Regions from separate parts of the Rhizobacter sp. P3_C12 genome, predicted to be linked through region 2. Evidence: predicted binding sites of a transcription regulator. Region 2 holds the regulator's gene; the other holds the start of a gene.
The links. The regulator sigma-54, encoded in region 2, starts transcription at its own class of promoters, with help from an activator protein. The targets are predictions, from matches to a motif close to TGGCANGNAANCTGCTTT.
Positions count from the first base shown of each region.

Region 1: the regulator sigma-54 is predicted to act here: its motif matches at 2,446-2,463, upstream of glnA (type I glutamate--ammonia ligase).

Region 1 covers NZ_JBFUGW010000191.1:4,077-10,520, reverse strand. The annotation lists gene glnL (nitrogen regulation protein NR(II)) at 1-247, opposite strand, end outside; gene AC1DXV_RS24125 (hypothetical protein) at 268-744, opposite strand; gene glnA (type I glutamate--ammonia ligase) at 938-2,353, opposite strand; gene AC1DXV_RS24115 (competence/damage-inducible protein A) at 2,600-3,394, opposite strand; gene AC1DXV_RS24110 (EI24 domain-containing protein) at 3,417-4,280, opposite strand; gene AC1DXV_RS24105 (sterol desaturase family protein) at 4,320-5,306, opposite strand; gene AC1DXV_RS24100 (polysaccharide deacetylase family protein) at 5,331-6,134, opposite strand; gene AC1DXV_RS24095 (YncE family protein) at 6,118-6,444, opposite strand, start outside.
Region 2 covers NZ_JBFUGW010000325.1:439-5,959, forward strand. The annotation lists gene AC1DXV_RS29930 (thiol:disulfide interchange protein DsbA/DsbL) at 10-678, shown strand; gene lptA (lipopolysaccharide transport periplasmic protein LptA) at 767-1,390, shown strand; gene lptB (LPS export ABC transporter ATP-binding protein) at 1,387-2,163, shown strand; gene AC1DXV_RS29945 (RNA polymerase factor sigma-54) at 2,174-3,706, shown strand; gene AC1DXV_RS29950 (THUMP domain-containing class I SAM-dependent RNA methyltransferase) at 3,718-4,962, shown strand; gene AC1DXV_RS29955 (YidB family protein) at 5,059-5,490, opposite strand.

The DNA of each region.
Region 1 (6,444 bases), on a different contig from region 2:
AATCGTTGCGCACGACCGCGGCCACGGTGTCGCGCACCGAGTTGGCATCGATGAACCACTCGAACAGCGAGCCGCCCAGCACGCTGCGCCGCGGCAGGCCCAGCACGTTCTCGAACGCGGCATTGGCGAACAGGCAGCTGCCGTCGTCGCGCACCACCGCGACCATCGTCGCGAGGTGGTCGAAGGCCTCGTAGCGCCCGGGCAGGTCGCCCGGCAGCGCCGGTCGCGCGGGCTTGGGCTTGCTCACCGGCTTGTTCACCGGGTTGTTCACTGCAGCTTCGCGATTTCCCGCTTGAGCGCGGCGATGTCGCTTTCCTTGCGCATCAGGCTGGCCTTCATCTCGGCGACGCGGTCGATGTACTTCTGGTAGTTCTTCTCGTCGCCCTGCCGTTCGGGTTCGCCGTTGTTGTAGGCCTTCTGCATCTCGGCCAGCGCGTCTTCTTCCTTCTTCAGCTCGGCCTCGAGGATGCGGCGTGCATCGCTGTCACGGGCGCGCTGGTCGTTCGGGTCGACCCGGTTCTGGCCCGAGGTCGCCGCGCCCGAGGCGGCCTTCGCCGGGCGCTGGCCCTGCACCACGGTGATCGGCGTGCCCTCGAGCGTCTTGCAGCCCTTCTCCTTGGCTTCCTTCGCGGACAGCGTGTCGGTGTAGAGCACCGGGTTGCCGGGGCAGCGGTAGACGGTCTTTTCTTCGGCGGCCCGGGCAGGCAGGGTGATCACGGTGGCAACGGCAACCAGTGTGAGCACGCGACGGGTCGTGGTTCGGTGAGAGCGCATGAGAGATACCTCGGGCCGTGGGATCTGGTGGATTGTGGCCGATCCCGCCATGTAAAAAGGGACGGCGCATGCCGTCCCTTCTCGTCATGTCGGTGGCGGAACCGTTGGATCTGAGAGCCTTCAGCCCCCGTCCGGGTTCCGCGCCGCCATCAGGCGCCGCAGATCAGGCGCTGTAGTACATGTCGAACTCGACCGGATGGGTCGTCATGCGGAAGCGCGTGACCTCCTGCATCTTCAGTTCGATGTACGCATCAAGGTAAGCATCGGTGAAGACACCGCCCTTGGTCAGGAACGCGCGGTCCTTGTCCAGGTAGTCCAGCGCCTGGTCGAGGCTGTGGCAGACGGTCGGGATCTTCGCGTCTTCTTCCGGCGGCAGGTGGTACAGGTCCTTCGTGGCGGCTTCGCCCGGATGGATCTTGTTCTCCACGCCGTCGATGCCGGCCATCAGCAGGGCCGAGAACGCCAGGTACGGGTTCGCCAGCGGGTCCGGGAAGCGCGCTTCGATGCGGCGGCCCTTCGGGTTGGCGACGTACGGAATGCGGATCGAGGCCGAGCGGTTCTTGGCCGAGTAGGCCAGCTTGACCGGGGCTTCGAAGCCCGGGACCAGGCGCTTGTAGCTGTTGGTGCCGGGGTTCGTGATCGCGTTCAGCGCGCGGGCGTGCTTGATGATGCCGCCGATGTAGAACAGCGCGAATTCGCTCAGGCCGGCATAGCCGTCACCGGCGAACAGGTTCTTGCCGTCCTTCCAGACCGACTGGTGCACGTGCATGCCGGAGCCGTTGTCGCCGACGATCGGCTTGGGCATGAAGGTGGCCGTCTTGCCGTAGGCGTGGGCCACGTTGTGGATCACGTACTTCTGCAGCTGCAGCCAGTCGGCGCGCTGCACCAGCGAGCTGAACTTGGTGCCGATTTCCATCTGGCCGGCATTCGCCACTTCGTGGTGATGCACTTCGACCGGGATGCCCAGCGATTCGAGGATCAGGCACATCTCGGAGCGCAGGTCCTGCGCGCTGTCGACCGGGGGCACCGGGAAGTAGCCGCCCTTGACCGCCGGACGGTAGCCGGAGTTGCCGTGGTCGTATTCCTTGCCGGTGTTCCAGGCGGCTTCCTCGGACTCGATCTTCGAGAACGAACCGGACATGTCCACGTTCCAGCGCACGCTGTCGAAGATGAAGAACTCGGGTTCCGGACCGAAGAAGGCGGTGTCGCCGATGCCCGACGACTTCAGGTAGGCCTCGGCACGCTTGGCCAGCGAACGCGGGTCGCGTTCATAGGGCTTGCCGTCGGTGGGCTCGATCACGTCGCAGGTGAGGATCAGCGTCGGCTCTTCGAAGAACGGGTCGATGTTGGCCGTGTTCGGGTCCGGCATCAACAGCATGTCGGAAGCCTCGATGCCCTTCCAGCCGGCGATCGACGAARCGTCGAAGGCATGGCCGGAGATGAACTTGTCTTCGTCGAACGCAGACAGGGGCACCGAAACGTGTTGCTCTTTGCCGCGGGTATCGGTGAAGCGGAAGTCAACGAACTTGACCTCGCTTTCCTTCACCATCTTCATCACGTCGGCGACGGTCTTTGCCATCAGGTTCTCCTAGCGAGAGGCTTGTGGGGTGAGTGGGATTGGTACAACGACAGTTTCAGTGCCGGGAGGGGCCTGGAAATGCGCACAGGAATGTAGCAGAAAGCATGCCCGCGCCCGATGACGGCGCGGCCCCTGCCGGGATGCGATCCACCGGGTGAGCGAGGGCCTCGGAACCGCGATGGATGGGGGGCGGTGACGCCACTTTGGTGCGCCGCGCAGCACCATGCTGGACAAGAGTTCCAGCCCTCATCGCACCAACTCGGGGCCCAGCTGCGCACCATGGCCACGCAGCCCGGCCAGCAACTCGGCGAAGGCCTCGGCCACCGGTGCGGCCGCGCCCTTGACGCCCAGCTCGATGTGGCGCCCCCACTGCGGGTGGTCGACGCTCGGCAGGCTGAACACCTTGACGCCGTCGAAGCGGGCCTCGATGGCCTCCATCAGCGGCGTGAGGGTCGACTCCATCGCGCCGAACACGATGACCGACTGCTCGCGCGGGCGCTCGCTGCGGTGCTCGGCGGTGTAGCGCTCGTCGAGCACCCACTGCACCATCGGCCAGGCCATCACCGGGAAGCCGGGCACGAAGTGCACATGGCCGACCGAGAAACCGGCGATCTTGTTGTAGGGGTTCGGGATGATCTGCGCGCCTTCGGGGAACATGCCCATGTTGAGCCGGTGCAGGTTGTCGGCGCGCTCGGGCTCGTACGGCAGGCCCTGCTCGGCGGCGATGTCGCGCATGCGCTCGAGGATCAGCTCGCGCGCCTGCGGATGGAGCGCCAGCGGCACGCCGAGCGCATCGGCGGCGCACTGGCGCGTGTGGTCGTCGGGCGTGGCGCCGATGCCGCCGCACGAGAACACCACGTCGCCGCTCGCGAAGGCCTCGCGCAGGTGGGCGGTGATGCGGGCGGGGTCGTCGCCGACGTAGCGCGCCCACGAGAGCGGGATGCCGCGTTCGCCGAGCAGCGCGATCACCTTGGGCAGGTGCTTGTCCTCGCGTTTGCCGGACAGGATCTCGTCGCCGATGATGATCAGGCCGAAGTTCATGCGGAAAGCCTTGTGGGTGGAGCTATGCGGGGGGCAGCGGAAGCGGCGTCGGATCGACCGGCGGCGCCACCACCGCGGCGGCGAGCTGCTGCTCGGCGCGCAGCTCGGCCAGCGCGGCCAGCGCGAAGTGTGCGAACCACAGCGACGAGAACGCGAACACCAGCGTGTAGATCCAGATCGCGACCGGCACCAGGATCGGCGCGAGCGCGACGAACATCAGGCCCGAGGCCCACACCAGCGACGGCGCGGCGCCGAGGTAGCCGGTCGCGATGCCGAGGCCGAGGAAGCTGGTGCGGTAGCGGCGCACCAGCTCGCGCCGCTCGTCCTTGCTGGCGTGCTCGGACAGCACGTCGTAGACCATCACGCGGTAGGTGAGCCAGCCCCAGATCAGCGGCGGCACGATGAGCACCATCAGCGGCACGAACCACAGCGGGATCGACGCGATCAGCGCGACGACCGCGATCGCCGTCGAGCCTAGGCTCACGACGACGCTGCCGAGGAAGGTGCCGCCGCGGCGGCGCTCCAGCAGCGGGAAGCGGCGCTGCGCCACCAGGTTCAGCATGGCCGGCGTCATCATCGTCGCGACCACCAGCAGCGACAGCAGCACCAGCACCGGCGTCGCGAGGAAGATCACCACCAGCGGGCCGAGCACCGACTTCAGGTTGCCGGCGCCGATGCTCTCGAGCCAGTTGAAGAGGGCGTGCAGCAGGTCCCACGCATTGAACAGGTCGCGCACGCCATCGATCGCGGCTTCCCAGAAGAAGTAGCCGAGGCCGAACGTGAGGCCGACCAGCAGGAACAACGGCAGCAGCGACAGGACGATGACGCGCGGATGCAGGCAGTAGGCGGCGGCGCGCCAGAAGGAATCGAAGAGAGGCTTGACCATGGCGCGGCAGGATACCCGAGGCCCCGGTTGCTGCGCTCGCTAGCGGCCGAGCATGCGACGCAGTCCGAGCCACTGCTGGTGCCAGAACCCCTGCCCGTACTCGCGTCCGCCCGCCTCGGGCAACTGGTCGCGGATGCCCGTCGGGTCGTAGCGGATCTCGAAGTTGCCGGTGCGGAACAACACGTCCCACACCGGGAACAGCACCGCGAAGTTGTGCCCGCCCAGCGTGCCCTGCCCTGCGGTCTCATGCCCCAGGCCGATGCTGTGGTGCAGCCGGTGGAAGCGCGGGCTGACCAGCACGCGCTCGAACACCGTGCCGAACCACACCCGCAGGTTCGCATGCGACAGGCTCTCCAGCAGCTGCGTGCAGGCCACCACCGCGATGAACTGCCCCGGCGGGATGCCGATCAGCCGCGCGACGACGACGATCACGCTGTCGCGGATCAGGTCATCGAGCAGGTGGTTGCGGTTGTCGCTCCACATCGTCATCTGCCGCTGGCTGTGGTGCAGCGAATGCAGCCCCCACCACCAGTGGAACTGGTGCTGGCCGCGGTGGATCCAGTAGTCGACGAAGTCGAACACCAGCAGGTAGGCAACGAAGCTGAACCACGCGGTATCGGTGACGCCCGGCCACCACGGCCCGAACCACTCGTCGAACTGCCAGGTCGGCAGGCCCGCCAGCCGCGCAGCACCGAAGGCCTCGTCGAACAGCGGATCGACCGCGAAGAACAAACCGACGCGGAACAGCCCCAACCGGTGGATCAGCGTGTACAGCACGTCGATGCGCACCGCGCGCCGGTCGGTCACCGGCTCGACCGGGCGCCAGCGCTCCAGCGCGCCGAACACCACCAGCAGCACGACGATCTGCAGCAGGCCGACCAGCAGCCAGCCGGTGGCATCGAACGCATCCTCGACGACATTGCCGAGCCCGAGCTGGAAGGCGAGTGGCTGCACGACGCCTTCGAACAGCGCCTGCTGCACGCGGCCGAAGGCGTCGGTGAAGGCAAGCAGCAGGGAATCGAGCATGGCGAGCGTGTTCGGCAGAAGGGATCAGCGTTGCGCTGCATCCCGGTAGGCGGGGTGGTCGCGCAGGGTGGCGAAGCAGAAGCCGCGTTGCTTGAGCCCCTGGATCAGCGGCTCGAGCACCGCCGGCGCCCACGGGTCCTGGCGCGACCAGATGCCCAGGTGGGCCAGCATCACGTCGCCCGGCCGGATGTGATCCAGCGCGCGCTGCAAAAGTTGCGCATTCGGGTAGCGATCGCTCGGCAGTTCGTCACCGAGGAAGCCGGCGGCACTCCACGGCACGTGGGTCCAGCCGCAGGCCTTGGCCGCGGCCAGCAGCGCCGGCGAGGTCTTGCCGCCGGGCGCCCGGAACAGATGCGGCATCGCCTGCCCGGTCATCGCGCGGAAGCGGTCGGCCGGGCGCTGCAGCTCGGCGCAGTACTCGGCCGCGGTCCAGGTCAGCAGCTTGCCCGCGTTGGGGCCGGCGCTGGGCCGCACCTTGAAGCCGCCACCCTTCTGGCCCGTTTTCACATCGGCCACCCAATACACGTGGTCGAAGGTGTGCGAGCCGAACAGGTGGCCTTCGGCCGCGCGCGCCTTCCACCACGGCGCCCATTCGTCATCGAGGCTCGTGCCGTCGGTCTTCGTCTTCTCGTTGGCGAGGAAGAAGGTCGCCTTCACCTGCTGGCGATTCAGCACGTCGGCGACCAGCGGGGCCACGCCCATGTGGCCGGTGTCCAGCGTCAGGTAGACCGGCTTGTCGCAGCCGGCCGCGTGGGCCGGTGCGGCCAGCGCCGCGATCAGGGCTGCGGTCAGGGCGGCGACAACGACGGGGCTAGCGGCGCGACGCATGCTCGAGCGTCCACACCCCGTGCGGCGAGCGGCCCACCGCCACCTGGCGGATCACCTGCTTCTTCTCGATGTCGATCAGCGTGAGCTTGCGTGCCCAGCGCGAGCTGACGAGCAGCGTCTTGCCGTCGGCCAGCACGTCGATGCAGTCGGGGCCGCCCGGCGCCGGGTAGGTGTCGACCACGCTCAGCGTGCGGGTGTCGATCATGCTGATGGTGTTGGCGACACGGTTGCTGACGAACACATGCTGGCCGTCGCCGCGGCTGCGGAACGCATGCGCGCCGGCGCCGGTCAGGATGCGCTTGACGAGCTT
Region 2 (5,521 bases):
GAACTGAACATGAACCGTCGCGATTTCTCGGCACAGCTGGTCGGAGCCAGCCTGGGCGGTGCCGGCCTGGGCACCATCGGCCTCACCGCCAGCACCGGCGCCCTCGCGCAAGGCGCCCCGGTCGAGGGCACCAACTACATCAAGTTCGCGCAGCCGGTGTCGCCTGCCACGCCGGGCAAGATCGAGGTGCTGGAATTCTTCTGGTACGGCTGCCCGCACTGCAACGCCTTCGAGCCGGCGCTCGACGCCTGGCAGAAGAAGCTGCCGGCCGACGTGGTGTTCCGCCGCGTGCCGGTCGCGTTCCGCGACGAGCCCTTCGTCGCGCACCAGAAGATCTTCTATGCACTCGAGACGCTGGGCAAGGTCGAGGCGATGCACCGCAAGGTCTTCTACGCGATCCACAACGAGCACGCCCGCCTGGACAAGCCCGACGAGATCGCCGCCTTCATGGCCAAGAACGGCATCGACAGCGCCAAGTTCCTGGAGGCCTACAACTCGTTCTCGACGCAGACCAAGACCAAGCAGGCCGCCAAGCTGGCCGAGGCCTACAAGCTCGACGGCGTGCCAGCCCTGGGCATCAATGGCCGCTACTTCACGTCGGGGTCGCTGGCCGGCACCAACGAGCGCATGCTGCAGGTCACCGACTTCCTCATTCAGAAGTCGCGCGCTGGCGCTTGAGACCCCCAGTCGGTGCAACGCCGACTTCATCTCGTAACCCCGACGGCATGAAACTGTGGCTAGAATGGCCTGCAAGTTTCATGCCGCAATGACCCCACTTACCTACACCTCCCTTTTCTCCCGGCGTCGGCTGGCGCTTGTCGCCGCCGGCTGCATGCTCGCCGCGGCGCTGCCGGCCCAGGCCGAACGGGCCGACCGGCTGAAGAAGATGGAAGTCGAATCCGACCAGCCGGGCAAGGTCGACCTGATCAACCAGCTGGTGGTGTTCAACGGCAACGTCGTCGTCAGCAAGGGGACGATGCTGATCAAGGCGGCGCGCATCGAGGTGCGCGAGGGACCGGACGGTTACCAGTCCGCCATCGCCGTCGGCACGCCGACCCAGCCGGCCAGCTTCCGGCAGAAGCGCGAGGGCGTGAATGAATTCGTCGAGGGCGAGGCCGAGCGCCTCGAGTACGACAGCAAGCTCGACACCATCCGCTTCGTCAACAAGGCCTCGGTGCGCCGGCTGCGCGGCACCGCGGTGGCCGACGAAGTGACCGGCGCGCTGATCACCTACGACGGCACGGCCGAGCTGTTCACCGTCGCCGGCGGCAGCGCCGCGGTGACCCCGAGCAACCCGACCGGCCGCGTGCGCTACGTGTTCACGCCGAAGGAAGGCACGCCGGCCGCCGCCGAAGCGGCGTCGCAGGCCGCCTCGGGAGCACGCCGTTGAGCGCCGTCCCCGCCAGCACCGCTGCCGCCGACACCAGCCGGCTCGAGGCCATCGGCCTGCAGAAGACCTATGGCGCGCGCAAGGTCGTCAAGGACGTGCGCCTGTCGGTGCGCAGCGGCGAGGTCGTCGGGCTGCTCGGCCCGAACGGCGCCGGCAAGACCACCAGCTTCTACATGATCGTCGGCCTGGTGCGCGCCGATGACGGCCAGATCCTGATCGACGGCCAGCGCGTCGAGCGCCTGCCGATCCACCAGCGCTCGCGCCTGGGCCTGAGCTACCTGCCGCAGGAGGCCTCGATCTTCCGCAAGCTGACCGTCGAGGAGAACATCCGCGCCGTGCTCGAGCTGCAGCGCGGCCCCGACGGCAAGGAGCTGCCGAAGGCCACCGTCGACAAGCTGCTCGGCGACCTGCTGAATGACCTGAGCATCGAGAAGCTGCGCGACAGCCCGGCCCCGGCGCTGTCGGGCGGCGAGCGCCGCCGCGTCGAGATCGCCCGGGCGCTGGCCACGCAGCCGCGCTTCATCCTGCTGGACGAGCCGTTCGCCGGCGTCGACCCGATCGCGGTGATCGAGATCCAGCGGATCATCGGGTTCCTGAAGAGCCGTGGCATCGGCGTGCTGATCACCGACCACAACGTGCGCGAGACGCTGGGCATCTGCGACCGCGCGTACATCATCAGCGAGGGGCGTGTGCTCACCGAGGGCACGCCGGCCGAGATCGTCGACAACGCCGATGTGCRAAAGGTCTACCTCGGCGAACACTTCCGCATGTGAGGGCTGACACATGAAGCCCTCCCTTCAGGTCCGCCTGTCGCAGCACCTGGCCTTGACGCCGCAGTTGCAGCAGTCCATCCGGCTGCTGCAGCTCTCCACGCTCGAACTCCACCAGGAAGTCGAGCAGATGCTGGAGCAGAACCCCTTCCTCGAGGCCGAGCTGGAAGAAGCGGCTCCGTCCGAGCCCCTGACCGAACGGCTGACCACGTCGGAGCGCAATGCCGAGCGCGAGGCCGACAGCAGCACCGCGAGCGAGTCGTCGGCCGAGACCGCGCCCGACGAGTCCGCCGGCGTCGACAGCGCCGAGTTCGGCGCGACCGAGCGCGAGGACTGGGAGAACGGCACCGAGCGCGACGATTTCGACGGCATCCGCGAGACGCCCAGCGCGGCCGGCAGCGGCAGCAACCCCGACGACGACTTCGACGGCCAGGACCGCAACCCGCAGGCCCCCAGCCTGCAGGATCACCTGCGCGAGCAACTGCTCGGCATGCGCGTCAGCGCCGAAGATGCGATCGCGATCACCGTGCTGATCGAGTCGCTCGACGACGACGGCTACCTGGCCGACCCGCTCGAGGAGATCGCCGCCGAACTGGCCGGCGACCCCGAGCAGCAGGAGGAGATCCTCGAGCGCCTGCAGTGCGCGCTGAAGTGGCTGCAGAACATGGAGCCGCTGGGCGTCGGCGCCCGCAACCTGGGCGAATGCCTGACGCTGCAGCTGCGCGCGCAGGAGCGCTGCGAGGCGCAGATGATCGCGATCATCATCTGCAAGCAGCACCTGGACCTGCTGGCCCGGCGCGACATGAAGAAGCTGATGGCCGCGACCGGCGCCGACGAGGAGCTGATCAAGGAAGCGCAGACGCTGATCGTCGCGCTGGAGCCGAAGCCCGGCCGCCCGTTCGCGCGGGCCGAGGCCAACATCATCGTGCCCGACGTGATCGTGCAGAAATCGGGCCGCAACTGGAAGGTCGTGCTGAACCCCGACGTGATGCCCAAGCTGCGCATCAACGACCTCTATGCGCAGGCGATCCGCCAGGGCCGCGGCTCCGGCGGCGCCGGTGGCAGCGCGCTGAGCTCGCGGCTGCAGGAGGCGCGCTGGTTCATGAAGAACATCCAGCAGCGCTTCGACACCATCCAGCGCGTCTCGCAGGCGATCGTCGAGCGGCAGAAGAGCTTCTTCACGCACGGCGAGATCGCGATGAAGCCGCTGGTGCTGCGCGAGATCGCCGACGAGCTCGGCCTGCACGAGTCGACCATCTCGCGCGTGACGACGGCCAAGTACATGGCCACGATGTTCGGCACCTTCGAGCTGAAGTACTTCTTCGGCTCGTCGCTGAACACCGAGGCCGGCGGCAATGCCTCGAGCACCGCGGTGCGGGCGCTGATCAAGCAGTTGGTGAGTGCCGAGGACGCGGCCAAGCCGCTGTCGGACAGCCAGCTCAGCCACATGCTGGAAGAGCAGGGCATCCAGGTCGCGCGCCGCACGGTGGCGAAGTACCGCGAAGCGCTGAAGATCGCCCCCGCGAACCTCCGCAAGTCTCTCTGAACTGAATCCCGATGTGCGCCCTCCCCCTGTTCCTGCCCTGTGCCGCGGGCGTTGAAGCGCTCCTCGAAGAAGAGGTGCTGCGCATCCTGCCGACCGCGCAGGTGCACGCCGGCCGCGGCGGCGTCGCGCTCGACGGCGACCCGCAGGACGTGATGACGCTGAACCTCGAATGCCGGCTCGCGCAGCGCGTGCTGGCCGAGGTGGCCGAGGGGCCGTACCGCGACGAGCACGACCTGTACGAGCTCGCGCGCAGCGTCGACTGGCAGCAGTGGATCACGCCCGAGCACACGCTGCGCGTCGACACCACCGCGCACCGCAGCCCGCTGCGCAGCCTGAACTTCGCCGCGCTGCGCATCAAGGACGCGGTGTGCGACCAGTTGCGCGAGGCCACCGGCACGCGCCCGAGCGTCGACACCCGCCACCCCGACCTGCCGCTGCTGCTGCACGTCGGCGAGGAGCGGGCGTCGCTGTACGTCGACACCTCGGGCGAGCCGCTGTTCAAGCGCGGCTGGCGCGAGGACAAGGGCGACGCGCCGCTGAAGGAGACGCTGGCTGCCGCGATGCTGGCCGCCGCCGGCTGGCGCGGCACGCCCGAGGCCGGCGGCGCGCTGCACGACCCGTGCTGCGGCTCCGGCACGATCGCGATCGAGGCCGCGCAGATCGCCTGCGGCATCGCGCCCGGGCTGAAGCGCCGCTTCGCGTTCGAGCGGTTGCTGCCGTTCGCCGATGCCGAGATGCGTGCGCAATGGCAGCGCCTGAAGAGCCATGCGCAGTCACGCATCCACGCGAGCGCGGTGCCCATCCACGCGAGCGACGTGTCGTTCCGGATGGTCGATTTCGCGCGCCGCAATGCGCAGCGCGCCGGCGTCGAGGACGCGATCCAGTTCAACGGCGGCGATGCGCTGGAGCGCCCGGCGCCCGCGCTGCCGGCCACGCTGCCCGGCACGCTGATGATCAACCCGCCGTACGGCGAGCGCATCGAGGTCGCGGGCAAGGCGCGCGCGGCAGCGCCGGCGCGCGAGGACGCGGATGGCGACAACAAGGCGCTGGTCGCTGATTTCTTCCCGCGGCTGTCCGCTCACTGGAAGCGCGCGTACACGCAGCACGAAGGCGGCTGGACGGCCTATGTGCTGAGCCCGGACATGAAGCTGCCCGGCGCGATGCGCCTGAAGGAATCGAAGCGCACGCCGATGTGGAACGGCCCGATCGAGTGCCGGCTGTTCCGCTTCGACCTGGTCGCGGGTTCAGCGCGCTGAGGTCATGACAACCCCTCGCCCGGCGGGTACGCCGGTCGATCCCCCAAGGGGATGCGGGCCGGCTTGGGGCGGCCCGGCGCTCGGCCCGCCGACGTTTCAACGCCGCAGCAAGCTCCCGATCAAGCTGCCGATGTCGCCCATGCTGCCGGCAGCGCTCTCAGGCAACTCCCCGTTCGGCGTGAGGTGATCGACCACCTGCGGCAGCACCTGCGACACCTGCGCGGCCGCTTCGTCCTGCGACAGGCCGAGCTGTTCGGCGATCTGCGCAAGCTGGCCTGAGCCGAGCACGCTCTGCAGCTGCTCCGCCGAGATCGGCAGGTTGTGCCCGGTCGACACCCACGAACCGATCACCGAGCCGAGGCCCCCCTGCTGGAAGCGCGAGATCAGGTCGCCGAGGCCTCCGCCCGCGCTGTTCGAGTTCAGCATCGACACCACGGCGGCGATCAGCGCCGCCTGGTTGCCGCCGCCCTGGCCCGTCGGGTCGCTCTGGCCGGCCACCATGCCGACCACGGAATCCAGCAGTCCCATGAGGTGCTCCTTGGAGTGGGAACGGCGATTG